4 regions of the Microaerobacter geothermalis genome follow, and region 2 is predicted to be linked to each of the others. Evidence: riboswitches for the same ligand, from Rfam matches in the RefSeq annotation. Region 2 holds a riboswitch; each other region holds the start of a gene.

What was found. Region 2 has a riboswitch for S-adenosylmethionine ahead of L1765_RS09705 (nitrite/sulfite reductase). Riboswitches for the same ligand answer to the same signal wherever they lie in the genome.
Region 1: another riboswitch for S-adenosylmethionine. It lies ahead of L1765_RS00020 (methionine ABC transporter ATP-binding protein); the one in region 2 lies ahead of L1765_RS09705 (nitrite/sulfite reductase).
Region 3: another riboswitch for S-adenosylmethionine. It lies ahead of metX (homoserine O-acetyltransferase MetX); the one in region 2 lies ahead of L1765_RS09705 (nitrite/sulfite reductase).
Region 4: another riboswitch for S-adenosylmethionine. It lies ahead of L1765_RS01115 (sodium:solute symporter family protein); the one in region 2 lies ahead of L1765_RS09705 (nitrite/sulfite reductase).

The regions. Positions count from the first base shown of each region.
Region 1 is NZ_JAKIHL010000001.1:2,389-5,525, reverse strand. Features, by position in the region: gene L1765_RS00030 (MetQ/NlpA family ABC transporter substrate-binding protein) at 1-149, opposite strand, end outside; gene L1765_RS00025 (methionine ABC transporter permease) at 186-866, opposite strand; gene L1765_RS00020 (methionine ABC transporter ATP-binding protein) at 870-1,904, opposite strand; SAM riboswitch class I at 1,975-2,085, opposite strand; gene L1765_RS00015 (tetratricopeptide repeat protein) at 2,144-2,848, opposite strand; gene L1765_RS00010 (anti-sigma factor domain-containing protein) at 3,030-3,137, opposite strand, start outside.
Region 2 is NZ_JAKIHL010000023.1:19,187-22,323, forward strand. Features, by position in the region: gene L1765_RS09700 (DUF3906 family protein) at 1-159, opposite strand, end outside; gene L1765_RS09705 (nitrite/sulfite reductase) at 190-1,803, opposite strand; SAM riboswitch class I at 1,885-1,998, opposite strand; gene cysK (cysteine synthase A) at 2,022-2,954, opposite strand.
Region 3 is NZ_JAKIHL010000001.1:239,220-242,356, forward strand. Features, by position in the region: gene L1765_RS01220 (DMT family transporter) at 1-785, shown strand, start outside; gene L1765_RS01225 (biotin transporter BioY) at 920-1,507, opposite strand; SAM riboswitch class I at 1,732-1,843, shown strand; gene metX (homoserine O-acetyltransferase MetX) at 1,952-3,061, shown strand; gene L1765_RS01235 (homoserine dehydrogenase) at 3,063-3,137, shown strand, end outside.
Region 4 is NZ_JAKIHL010000001.1:214,346-217,482, forward strand. Features, by position in the region: gene L1765_RS01105 (LCP family protein) at 1-75, shown strand, start outside; gene L1765_RS01110 (cation diffusion facilitator family transporter) at 441-1,337, shown strand; SAM riboswitch class I at 1,541-1,654, shown strand; gene L1765_RS01115 (sodium:solute symporter family protein) at 1,818-3,137, shown strand, end outside.

The DNA.
Region 1 (3,137 bases), on a different contig from region 2:
TCCAATGCCGGTTTTACCACTTCATTCAATACTTCCGCATGGGGAACCGCAGTGGCTCCAACTTTCAAAACTTCCTCTTTTCCTCCACAACCAGCTAAAACAACGGTTAATGCAAGTACCAATACAGCGAGTATACCAAACTTTTTCATCATGTTCCTCTCCTTGTCCTTAAATTTATATATAAGTTATCGCTTATCCACTAAGCGGGAAAGCCAATCACCAATGGATTGAAACAACTGAACAATCAAAACCAACAGAATGGTTGTTACCAACAAAATATCTCCCTGGAATGAGTTGTATCCCAAATTGTAGGCCATACTTCCCAAACCGCCAGCACCGATAATTCCAGCGAAGGCAGAATAACCGACCAGCCCCACAGAAGTAACGGTAATGCTGGAGATAATCGCCGGAAGGGCTTCCGGTATCAACACCTTTCGTATAATTTGCCAATTGTTCGCCCCCATGGATTGAGCCGCTTCGATGACACCTTTATCCACCTCCCGAATGGACGTTTCTACCAGTCTTGCCAAAAAAGGGGCAGAGCCTAAAATAAGCGAAAAGAGAGCGGCAGTCGGTCCAATGGATGTTCCAATTAACATCCTTGAAATGGGAATGACCCACAAAATCAGAACGATATAGGGAACCGAACGGAAAATATTAACCACCGTACCAAGAATGGAATTTAACCATTTAATCGGCACCATATATCCGGGACTAGTAATAACCAGCAAAACTCCTAAAGGGATTCCAAGAAGGGAAGCAAAGAATAGAGAAACAATCACCATGTATAAAGTTTCCCCTGTCGCTAGAAGAACTCCATCCCAATTGGTCATCACATTCTGAAAATATCCTGTGATCCATTCCATCACCTATTCCCCTCCCTTCTGGGCCAGATGTTCCACTTCCACCTTCTCTTCACGGAGAAAGCGAATGGCTTTCTTCTGTTCCTCTTCCGGACCGATCAACTGCAGGAACAAAGTACCATAGGAATTTCCTTGTATCCGGTTGACATGTCCATGAAGAATATTAACTTCTACATCAAACTTTTTAATTAAACGATTTATGAGCGGCCTTTCTGCCGAGTCCCCAAGAAATGACAGCTTCACCAGAGAACCATCCTTTAACAGTTCTTCCCAATCATGAAGTTGTTCCAATGTATCATCCGGTTCTGTCACCTGTTTTACAAAACGTTTTGCGATTTCTGTTTTTGGATGGCTGAAAACCTCAAGGACCGTTCCCATCTCAACGATTTTCCCATTTTCAATTACCGCGACCCGGTCACAAATTTTTTGGATCACGTGCATTTCATGGGTAATGAGAACAATGGTTAGCCCCAATTTTTCATTAATTTCTTTTAACAAATCTAGAATAGAATCGGTCGTTTTCGGATCTAAAGCTGAAGTGGCTTCATCACAAAGCAAAACCTTCGGATGATTGGCAAGAGCCCTTGCAATGCCTACCCTTTGTTTCTGTCCACCGCTTAGCTCAGAGGGATAAGCATCTGCCCTTTCTTTTAGGCCCACCAATTCAACCAACTCATTCACCCTTTTCTCAATATTCTCCTTAGAAACTCCGGCAATCTCCAAAGGAAAAGCGATATTTTCCTTCACCGTTCTAGACCAAAGCAAATTAAAATGCTGAAAGATCATTCCGATTTCCTGCCGGGCTTTCCGCAAGTCACGGACTGAAAGCCGAGTCATTTCCACATTAGACACTTGAATGCTCCCAGAGGTAGGTGGCTCAAGCATATTGATCGTCCTGATCAATGTGCTTTTTCCTGCACCGCTGTAACCAATCACTCCAAATATTTCTCCCTTTTGAACTTCAAGATTGATATCAGATAAGGCTTTCACCTGCTTTTTTCCCGATGAAAAGACTTTTTCCAATTTCTTAATCCTTATCATAATGGCACACCCCCTCACTAAATAATAAAAACCTTTCCTGAGACAGAAAGGTTTTTGAGCGAACCGACCCCTCTTATCTCTCAGGAAAAATCCTGCAGGAATTGGCACCTTCCCCTGATTTAAAATCCAAGGGGGTTGCCGGGCTTCATCGGGCCAGTCCCTCCACCTCTCTGAATAAGAGATATATTATTCATATCATTTTTGACATGATTACAAGTTACCACGCAGACATGTACATGTCAATAGGAAATTGCTTCTTGATACATGTCAAAAGCCTCTTTTCTTTCTCCCGAATTTTCTTTGTCTTCAGCCTTATCCCATAATTCATAATTGATCTGTAATGCAAATAAATAAAGCTCTTTCATCCAAGCAAGGGCTTCTTGCCACCATTCCATTTGGCGATAAAACAGTGCCAATTGATGAATGGCATAACACAGGGAAGGTCCAACCGTTGATTTCGCTTCTTCTTGTGATGAATAAGAATAAAATTCTTCCTTCTTTTCCTCAATCAGCCTTTTACACATGGTAATCGCCTTTTCTTGTTCACCCTTGTGAAAATAATAGTCGCACAAGTACACCTTGAGATGCTCAATACTCATCATATATCCCATTTGCGGCGGATATTGGGAAATGGCCTCCTCCATTTGTTGGATCGCCAATTCATAATTTCCTCTTGAGCCGTTGATTTCGGCCATTTCTGCCAAGGAACGGACATAGGCAAAATGCTCATTTTGATCTTCCTTAGGTCCTTCAACGGCAATGGTATGAAAGATATCATAAGCCAAGTCATGATGATGATATCTGAGGGCCATGACAGCCACCATCATCCGAGTATTGGGTTGGGAAAACTTGCGAAATGTATCATTTGGAAGAAATCGTCCTACTAATTTTTCGGCACGTTCAGCCAATTGATTCACCATTTCATCATGTGAGATCGGATTCATTGAGATTCTCCTTTCTAAAAATACAATAACGGAAGTAAACATGCATGACCGAAGGGTCACAAATTGATCATTTCTTTAGTTTAACAAAAAGAGCCAATCGGTAAAAGATTGGCTCTTTTTTTGTTTCCTGTCTTTATTTGTTACGCTATATGAATTTTGAGAGGATATCAATTTATGGGGGTTAATCTTCATCTACTTTTCCGTTTTCTTTATCTTTTTCTTCCTTTTTCCCTTTAAACTGACTTTCATCGTCATCCTTTTCATTTTTTTCTAGATACTTTAGTTCTCT
Region 2 (3,137 bases):
CTCCACCATTGCCATTTCAGTTATTTTTTTAAGCGGTAGGTAATGACACTCAAGCTGATGATTAGCACTTTCGAATGCCTGCCTATCATCTCCAGCAATCGTGACTACCGTTGCCCAAGATTCATCGGCAAATCGAACTTCCAATTTATACAGGAACATCGTACGACTATCCTTTCCTTTGGTTTGGTTTTAACTTTGTTGAAGCTGTGATAATATTTGATCTAACCTTTCCTGGAAAGGTTTTATTCCTGTTCTCTTGGAAAAGTCATAAAACTTCTCACCTGGTTGCTTCTCTTCCTTATAGTAGGCAATCAACTGTATAACCACTCGGCCGAGGTCATCCCCCAATACCCGGCCTTTTAACTTTTCATTAAAGACAGCATTGGGGCCTAATGTGCCACCAATATAAATTTCAAAGGCGTCCTTCATTCCTTGAGGGGTTTTCACCAGCACACCCTGAAATCCAATATCAGCGATCTGCCTCTGTCCACAGGAGTTGGGGCAGCCTACCATATGCATTCGGATTGGCTCATCCAGTTCAATATTCTCATCTAGGAAATAAGCCAACTGTCTCATTCTTTCCTTGGTTTCCACCAAGGCCAGATTGCAAAATTCATTTCCGGTACAAGAAACAGCGAAAGCCGTAAAATTTCTAGGATATGGCGTCAACCGCTCGAGGACCTTCTCCTGCAACAGTTTCTCTATCCGATGATCCGGAATGTTGGCCAACACAATATTTTGAGAGTTGCAGGTTCTTAAAGAACCGTCCCCGTATTTATCTGCCAACCGGGCCAGTTCCTCCAATTCTTCGGCTGTCATCCTTCCTACAGGCACAGATAATCCCACATATTTTAAGCCCTCTTGTTTTTGCGGATGAACTCCTGTAAAATATCCGGCATTCCAACCGATAATTTTGTCCTCTCCCCGCCCTGGAAGTTCTCCAGTCAGCTCAAACAGTTTTTCACAAAATTTTTCCGGTCCCCAATCGGCCACCAGAAATTTAAGGCGAGCACGATGACGTTTTTCCCGATATCCGTAGTCGCGGAAGATGGTTGTAACCGCCGCTGCCACCTTCACCACCTCTTCCGGTCTGACAAATACATCCAGTTGCTTCGCCAGATAAGGTTTGGCCGAAAGTCCTCCTCCCACCCAAACATGGAAACCAATCACTTCTTCCCCATCAATCACTTTTACAGCCGGAGTAAAGGCTAAATCGTTAATTTCTGCATGTCCAGCATTATAAATGCTCGATGAAATCGATATTTTGTATTTGCGAGGCAAATTAGAAAAATCCCTGTTCATCAAGAAATAATCGTTTAATTCTTGGGCCAATGGCCTCGTATCGATTAACTCATAAGGATCCAAACCAGCCAAGGGATTTCCGACAATCGTCCTCGGGCAATCCCCGCATGCCTCGAAAGAAGACAACCCCACTTCTTTCAAGCGCTGAAAAATATCGGGCATGTCTTGTATCTGAAGCCAATGGAATTGAACGGCCTGCCGGGTGGTAATATCCACTAGATTTCGACCATAGTCCACAGCAATGGAAGCCAGCACCCTTGCCTGCTCTGAGTTAAGAATTCCTGAAGGAATTCTTACCCTCATCATGAAATAACCTTCCTTCGGCTTTTGCTCATAAATCCCTGCCCACTTGAATCGATTCATATCATCAGGAGTGATGGAGTCATATCCCGTCTCCGCGTAACGATAAATATCCTGAATGACATCCAAACCATCTTTTTCTAATTTAATCAATTCTACTTGGTTTAATTTTTCGCCCTGATCCCTTAACCATTTTTGCATTATGCATAACCTCCGTTTTGTTATTCTTTTTATGCAAAAATCCCCCTGTGAGAAGGGGGATGATCTTTTGTTCCACACCTCCTCTTATCTCTCAGAAAATTTCATTCTGCAGGAATTGGCACCATCTCAAACGATCTGCTGTTTGAAGGTTGCCGGGTATCATCGGGCCAGTCCCTCCACCTCTCTGGATAAGAGGAAATTATTTGGGTCTGAATTGATTAAATGTCAAATTGATATAATGGGGTGGTTAGATACCTTTCACCATTGCTGGGTATTACTGCAACAACTTTTTTACCTATACCCAATCTTTTGGCGATTTTTAATGCAGCAAAAACTGCAGCTCCTGAGGAAATACCTCCCAAAATACCTTCTTCTCGAGCCATTCTCCTGGAAGTTTCAAAGGCCTCATCATTCTCAACGGTAATAATTTCATCATAGATTTCGGTGTTTAAAATCTTAGGAACGAATCCGGCACCAATGCCCTGGATTTTGTGAGGACCTGGTTGTCCTCCAGACAAAACTGGGGAGGCAGCTGGTTCTACAGCAACAATATGCAACTGAGGAAATTTCTCCTTTAACACTTCTCCCGCCCCGGTAACGGTTCCCCCTGTTCCAATTCCGGAAACAAAAGCGTCAATCCCCCCGATTTCTGCTGCTTGTTCTAACAGTTCCTGCCCGGTCGTATCGCGATGTATTTGCGGATTCGCAGGGTTTTCAAACTGCTGGGGCATAAAATAATTGGGATGATCTTCCAACAATTCATTAGCCACCCTTATCGCCCCTTTCATTCCCTCTGGTCCTGGTGTAAGTACCAGTTCAGCTCCATAAGCCCGAAGTAAGTTTCTTCTTTCCATACTCATCGTTTCCGGCATCACTAAAATCGTGCGATATCCTTTTGCTGCAGCAACCATGGCCAAACCAATACCGGTATTTCCGCTGGTAGGTTCTACGATGGTATCTCCTGGCTTCAGTTTCCCTTCCTTTTCAGCGGCTTCAATCATAGCAATAGCAATCCTGTCTTTTACGCTGCCTCCAGGATTGAAAAACTCCAGTTTTAAATAAACATCCGCATCTTCACTTCCCACGATTCTGTTTAACTTCACGAGGGGAGTATTTCCGATAAGATCCGTAATTGTGTTTGCAACACGCATTTCATTTCCTCCAATTCCTATAAATTTATATTTTATTAATCAGAATTATAATGTTAATTATTTCTTCGTGTCAACATTAATTTTTATAGGATTAGTCGGATTTATTTTTAAAAAAAAATCTTTCCCGTATTTGCCTACGACGTTTTAAAAGATCTTCAGATTGTAAAGCATAAACAAAATTGT
Region 3 (3,137 bases), on a different contig from region 2:
ATGTCATTGCTGTTGTGACTTTGGTGTTGGCAGTTCTGTTAAATAAAACCCAGAGGAGGAGTTGGAAAATAGAAAAGCAGGATCTTTCCCTGCTATTTAAAATTGGGTTTGTTGGTTACTTTATTTCCATTGGCGCCCAATTTGTCGGGACCTATTTGTCCAATGCTTCGATGGGTGCATTAATTACATCGTCCACACCTGCTTTTGTTGCCATATTTGCCTTTTTTCTGTTAAAGGAAAAATTGACCTTTCAAAAAATAATTTCCATCTTTATTGCGACCGTTGGTGTTGTGATTGTTGTTGGATTCGATCCTAGCGGATCTAATTTTACCGGTAATTTGGTTTTACTGTTAGCTGGAATTACCTGGGCGCTATATTCGGTGTATGTCAGGATGGCTACTCAAAAATATACCACACTAATGGTCACCATCTATGGGATGCTGTTTAGTTTGATTTTCACCACCCCAACCATGTTGTGGGAATTAAGCAAAACCCCGGTGCAGTTTTCCTTTTCCGGTTTGATTTGGCTCGGGGTGTTGTATACCGGAATCATATCTACCGCTCTTGCCTTTTTCCTTTGGAACAAGGGCTTTCAGTTGTTGGAAGCAGGAACCGCCGCCATCTTTTTTTTCGTTCAGCCGGTAGTTGGGGCTCTTCTAGGCTGGCTGCTTCTGGGCGAAGAGCTTTCTCTCAAGTTTTTCATAGGTGGGGGCTTAATTTTCTTAGGAGTAATATTGGCCACTTTGAAGTTTCAAACTTATTTAAAGCGGGAAGAAGCAAAGTAAACAATTTTCTGATGGTCTCTCTCACTCTATGAAGGAAAAGTTAGATTTAACGTCTATAAACAAATTAAAAACCTGCCCCTTTCAAGAGCTGTACACAGCTGTAACATCGGGTGCAGGTTTTTTCATTGGTTAATTTATACAGTGTGTGATTTTCCAAAAGACAGCTGACCTGCAGAAATGAGTCGGCTGACCAAAATGCTGCCCAGATATGCACTGATCATCATCTTGATGATGTCGAAAGGAACGAAGGGATAAACACCGGCAGCCAGAGCCTTCCCCCAGGTGAGGGATAAAACCAGTTTTAGTTGAAAGGCTCCCAGTAAATAGATAAAAAACAGTCCGACCAGATTGGCAAACAAGAACCATCCGTAAGAAAGTTTGTCCCGCTTTGCCGCTTGTTCCACAATCCATCCCACCACAAAAGCAGCAACGACATATCCGATAAGGTATCCTCCTGTTTTTCCAACGATAATTCCAATTCCTGAAGTGCCTTGGGCAAACACAGGAGCTCCGGCAATTCCCAATAATAAGTATACAATCATGGCTAATGCTCCATAGCGGCTCCCTAATACGGCTCCAGTCAGTGTCACGGCGATGATTGACAGGGTAAACGGAACAGATTCAGACAACGGTGTTGTAAATGAGATTCGGGCAAAAATAACCGTAATTGCTGCAAATAATCCAGTTAGAATCAACATTTTTAAATGATAGGACTTCCCCATATATTCTTCTCCTCCCCTTCTCTATATTTCTTCCCATTTTTACTATCTGTTAACGTTATAATTTTTATAGTTAACAAATAGCTAGCTTCAGTTTACTGATTCGATGGGTATAAGTCAATAAGATCACAATCAAAATTTTATGGATTGACATATTTCGGGGAATATCTTAATATGAATTCTAACAATTCTAAATGGATGAACTAAAAACTTGATATCTTGGATGACTCTTATCCAGAGAGGTGGAGGGACTGGCCCGATGAAACCCGGCAACCCCGAAGTTCAGACTTCGGAGAGGTGCTAATTCCAGCAGAACGGATGAGTTCTGGAAGATAAGAGAGGCTTGGTTCCGATGCTAACCCCTCTTCTTATCGAAGTGGGGATTTTTACTTTATAAAGAGGATTTTATGTTTTTGGAGTTGTGAGTGAAGAGAGAGGGAATGAAAGATGGCTATAGATATAATAGAAGTGATGCAGGTTCAAAAAGTATCCTTGGGCGAAGTACTCCTTGAATGTGGAGAAACGTTGCCCCATGTGGAGGTTGCCTTTGAAACTTCCGGTTTTTTAAACCGGGATAGGAGTAATGTTGTCCTTGTTTGCCATGCCCTAACTGGAGATGCCCAAGCGGTGGGGACTACAAAAAATCCGGGATGGTGGAGCGGGCTGATTGGACCGGGAAAGTATATTGACACCAATCAGTATTATGTCATTACCACTAATGTACTTGGAGGTTGTTACGGCACAACAGGGCCATCCAGCATAAATCCGAAAACAGGCCAACCCTATGGAGCGGACTTCCCTACAGTAACGATTCGCGATATGGTCCATGTGCAATACCTACTCTTGAAAAAGTTGGGAATTTCCAAGTTGTATGCTGTTATCGGGGGATCAATGGGAGGCATGCAGGTTTTGGAATGGGGAATCAGTTATCCCCAGATGATTGAGCATATCATTCCCCTGGCTACTTCCGCCTATTTATCACCAATGGCCATTGCTTACAACGATATCGGACGTCAAGCCATCCTGTCTGACCCGGAGTGGAAAGGGGGACATTATTATCCCGGAAGGGGTCCTGTTAAGGGACTATCCATTGCCCGGATGGTGGGAATGATTACTTACCGGACCGCAGACCTGTTCGAAGAGAGATTCGGAAGAACGATGAGACAAGACCATCAAGTTACCCAATTTGACTCCGTTTTCCAAGTGGAAAGCTATTTGAGATATCAGGGAGAGAAACTGGTTGACCGGTTTGATGCCAATTCGTATCTTTATCTCCTAAAAGCCATGGATTCCCATGATATCGGTCGTGGAAGGGGCGGCTGGAAAACTGCTCTCAGTCACATAAAATCCAAGGTGCTGCTGATTGGAATCACCCGGGATCTGTTATATACTGTCCAGCATATGGAAGAGATGCAGTCATCCCTGAAGCAAGCCAGGGTGGATTCGACCTATATAGAGATTGATTCTAAATTTGGCCACGATGGATTTTTGGTAGAATTTGAGCGAATCGGCCCACTGGTTGAGTCATTTTTAAGCAAAAAAGGGGTGCATCAGTAGAATGAAAAAGATAAAAATTGCCTTGTTGGGTTTAGGAACAGTTGGTTCCGGAGTGGTAAAAGCACTCCGTCAAAAC
Region 4 (3,137 bases), on a different contig from region 2:
TCGTTATGGTTTTATGTGGTGGACGATGGGGAAAAGGCACGTTTAAAAGAAATGATAGAGAAAGTTCTGAATTAATCGGGGGTGCTAGTACTCCTCGAAATTAAAAAAATGAAAAAACCGGAAGGAGAAAGTTCATGGATGATCCCATTTTTATAGCTTATAGAAACTTGTTTATTTTAGTCCTGCTTCCACTGGGAGCAATCCTAGGTTTGTTCTGGTTTATGGTAAGAAAGAAGAAATAACACGTGCAATTTATACGGACAAATCTGAAAATAAGGCGTTTCCTGTATTGGTATTTTGTACCATAATTTTTGCTCGAAGTTAATTTTTTTTCTATATCACATTTTTGATTCGTTTATGAAAAAACGTTTCTCTGGACTAACTTACACTTTGTTACTTATCATGGATATGGGGGGAGTTTATTTATTTGGGAGGAGATTATGGGGGAACAAGGGTTAAGGTTAAAGCAGGGACAAAAGGGTGCATGGATTAGTATAATCGCCTATATTATTTTATCGATCATTAAAGTTTCCATAGGAATTTGGGCTGCGTCAGAAGCATTGGTAGCTGACGGATTAAATAATACAACGGACATTATCAGTTCTATCGCCATTTTAGTAGGTTTAAGAATTGCCATCCGGCCGGCCGATCGGGATCATCGTTACGGGCATTATAAGGCAGAAACGGTGGCTGCTATCATTGCAGCAAGCATTATGGCCCTTGTTGGATTAGATGTGATCTGGGGAGCATTCCGTTCCCTTTGGGATGAGGGTAAAATCGCCCCCCACCCCCTGGCGGGATGGGTAGCCATCGCATCATCAATCGTCATGTATTTTGTTTACCGTTATAACAAACAATTGGCCCGTAAGGTGAAAAGCCAGGCGATCATGGCTGCGGCTTATGATAACCGTTCCGACGCCCTGGTCAGTTTGGGTGCAGCGGTTGGTATTTTTAGTTCAACTTTTGGTTGGTTCTGGTTGGATTCGCTTACCGCTTTAATCGTTGGGATTTTAATTGTCCATACCGCTTGGAGCATTGGATATCATGCATCTTTCTCCTTGACCGATGGATTTGATGAGGCCCGATTAAAGAGAATTAAAGACAAAATTAAATCCATTGAAGGGGTCAGAACGGTGGTTGATGTGAAAGGACGATATCATGGCAGTAGCGTGTATGTGGATGCAACCATTGAAGTGGACCATGAATTAACCGTAATGGAAAGTCATGAACTGACGGAAAATATTGAAGATGCATTAATCGGCTTTGATGATATCGAGTATGTCCATGTTCATGTAGAACCTTATTTATTGCCGAACGGAAAAACAGAAATGGGCTGATACATGGGTGAAAATCCCATGTTCGTCTTAAATAATACCATTTCATCCACGGTCCAGATCAACTCCCCGGCATGGGGAGTTTTTGCTTGTAACAGATATGTAATATTTTGCAAAAAACAAAACTGTAAAAAAGGATTGACATAGACAAGTACACTCTATTAGAATCATATCTAAATTTACCACAATTTCATAATCTTTATTGCTTCTTATCCAGAGAGGTGGAGGGACTGGCCCGATGAAACCCGGCAACCTTCAAGCGTTACAACGTTTGAGATGGTGCCAATTCCTGCAGAAATGCAATTTCTGAGAGATAAGGGGAGGTGTCGGTTATTTGATTGCTTAACCCCCTTCTCGAAGGGGGTTTTCATTTTGAACAAAAATATCTTAATTTTCGATTAGGTTACTCGTAACTGAAGACTAAAGACAATAACGAGAAATTGATTATTCATTTAGATTGATGAGAAGAGGAGTGAAAGTCAGATGACGAGTGTTGGTTATTGGTTTATTGGAATTGCACTAGCTTATACGGTTCTGTTAATTGCAGCGGGTCGTATTGCTAAAACGAGAGCGGTTGATGGGAATGGCTTCTTTGTTGGAGGGAGAAATTTCAGTACCCTTTTTGTAGCGGTATGCATCACCGGCCTTTTTTCCGGATCTTCTTATATAGCGATTCTGGAACTGGCGTATCTTAAAGGGGTTTCTGCCATATGGTATGGGGTAGCCGAGACAATTCAGGTCTTAATTATCGCTTTGGTTCTTGTTGCTCCTTTTCGAAAAAGAGCATTGGTCACCATTTCCGGTCTGCTTGGGGATCACTTTGGTGATAAAGTCAGGGGATTAGCCGGTCTTATTACTGGTTTAACGTTTCCCATGTGGTCTGTGGCAACAGCCCTAGCCTTTGCTTCAGCACTAAGTGTATTTACCGGGATTTCCATTGTTTGGTCAGTGGCCTTAACGGCATTGCTTCTCCTTCTATATCTTCAATTTGGAGGAATGTGGTCCATTGGTTTTACCCAGCTAAGCAATGTTATCGTATTTTTTATCATGCTGGCAATTGGCGTATATGCCTTTTTCATCAACCCTGGCATCAACGGTTTAAAAGAATTATTTCAGCAAAGGCCGGAGCTTTTTGAACCTGCAACTGTGGGGATACAAACCATCGTAGCCTGGTTTGGTACCTTTATTTTAAATGTAATATTGGCTCAGGCCGCTTTTCAAATGGCCCTTTCCTGCAAAACAGAAAGAGAAGGGCAGAGAGGACTAGTCATAGCTGCGATTATTGGAGTACCCCTTATCATAGGCGCAGTATTGTTCGGATTAGCGGCTGCCTATGTGGTGCCCGGAGAAACGAAGGGACTTGTTGCTGTTCCCCTTTATCTCATGGAAACCTTGCCTGCACCTCTCGTTGCATTGTTTTTCCTTGGATTCTGGGCCGCGGCATTAAGTTGGGGAGCCCCCTGCCAGTTTTCTGGTGCAACCAGCCTTGGAAGGGATGTGGGAAAGGCGATTCGTCCTAAGGCGACAGAAACGGATTTGATTCGTTATACCAAATGGTCCTTGCTTCTTCTTACCTTACTAATGATTGTTTTCGCCGTATTAAGGCCTGAGCAGTCAGCATGGTGGAATATCCTTGCATGGGTTGCTAGAAATTCTGCTACCTTTGCTCCTGTGATTGCGGCATTATTTTGGCCAATCGTGACCAGACGGGCCGTTTTGGCATCCTTGTTTATGGGCTCATTTGCAGGACTATTATGGTATCACTTGGGAGGATGGGAAGTTTCTAGTTTCTATTTGAACACT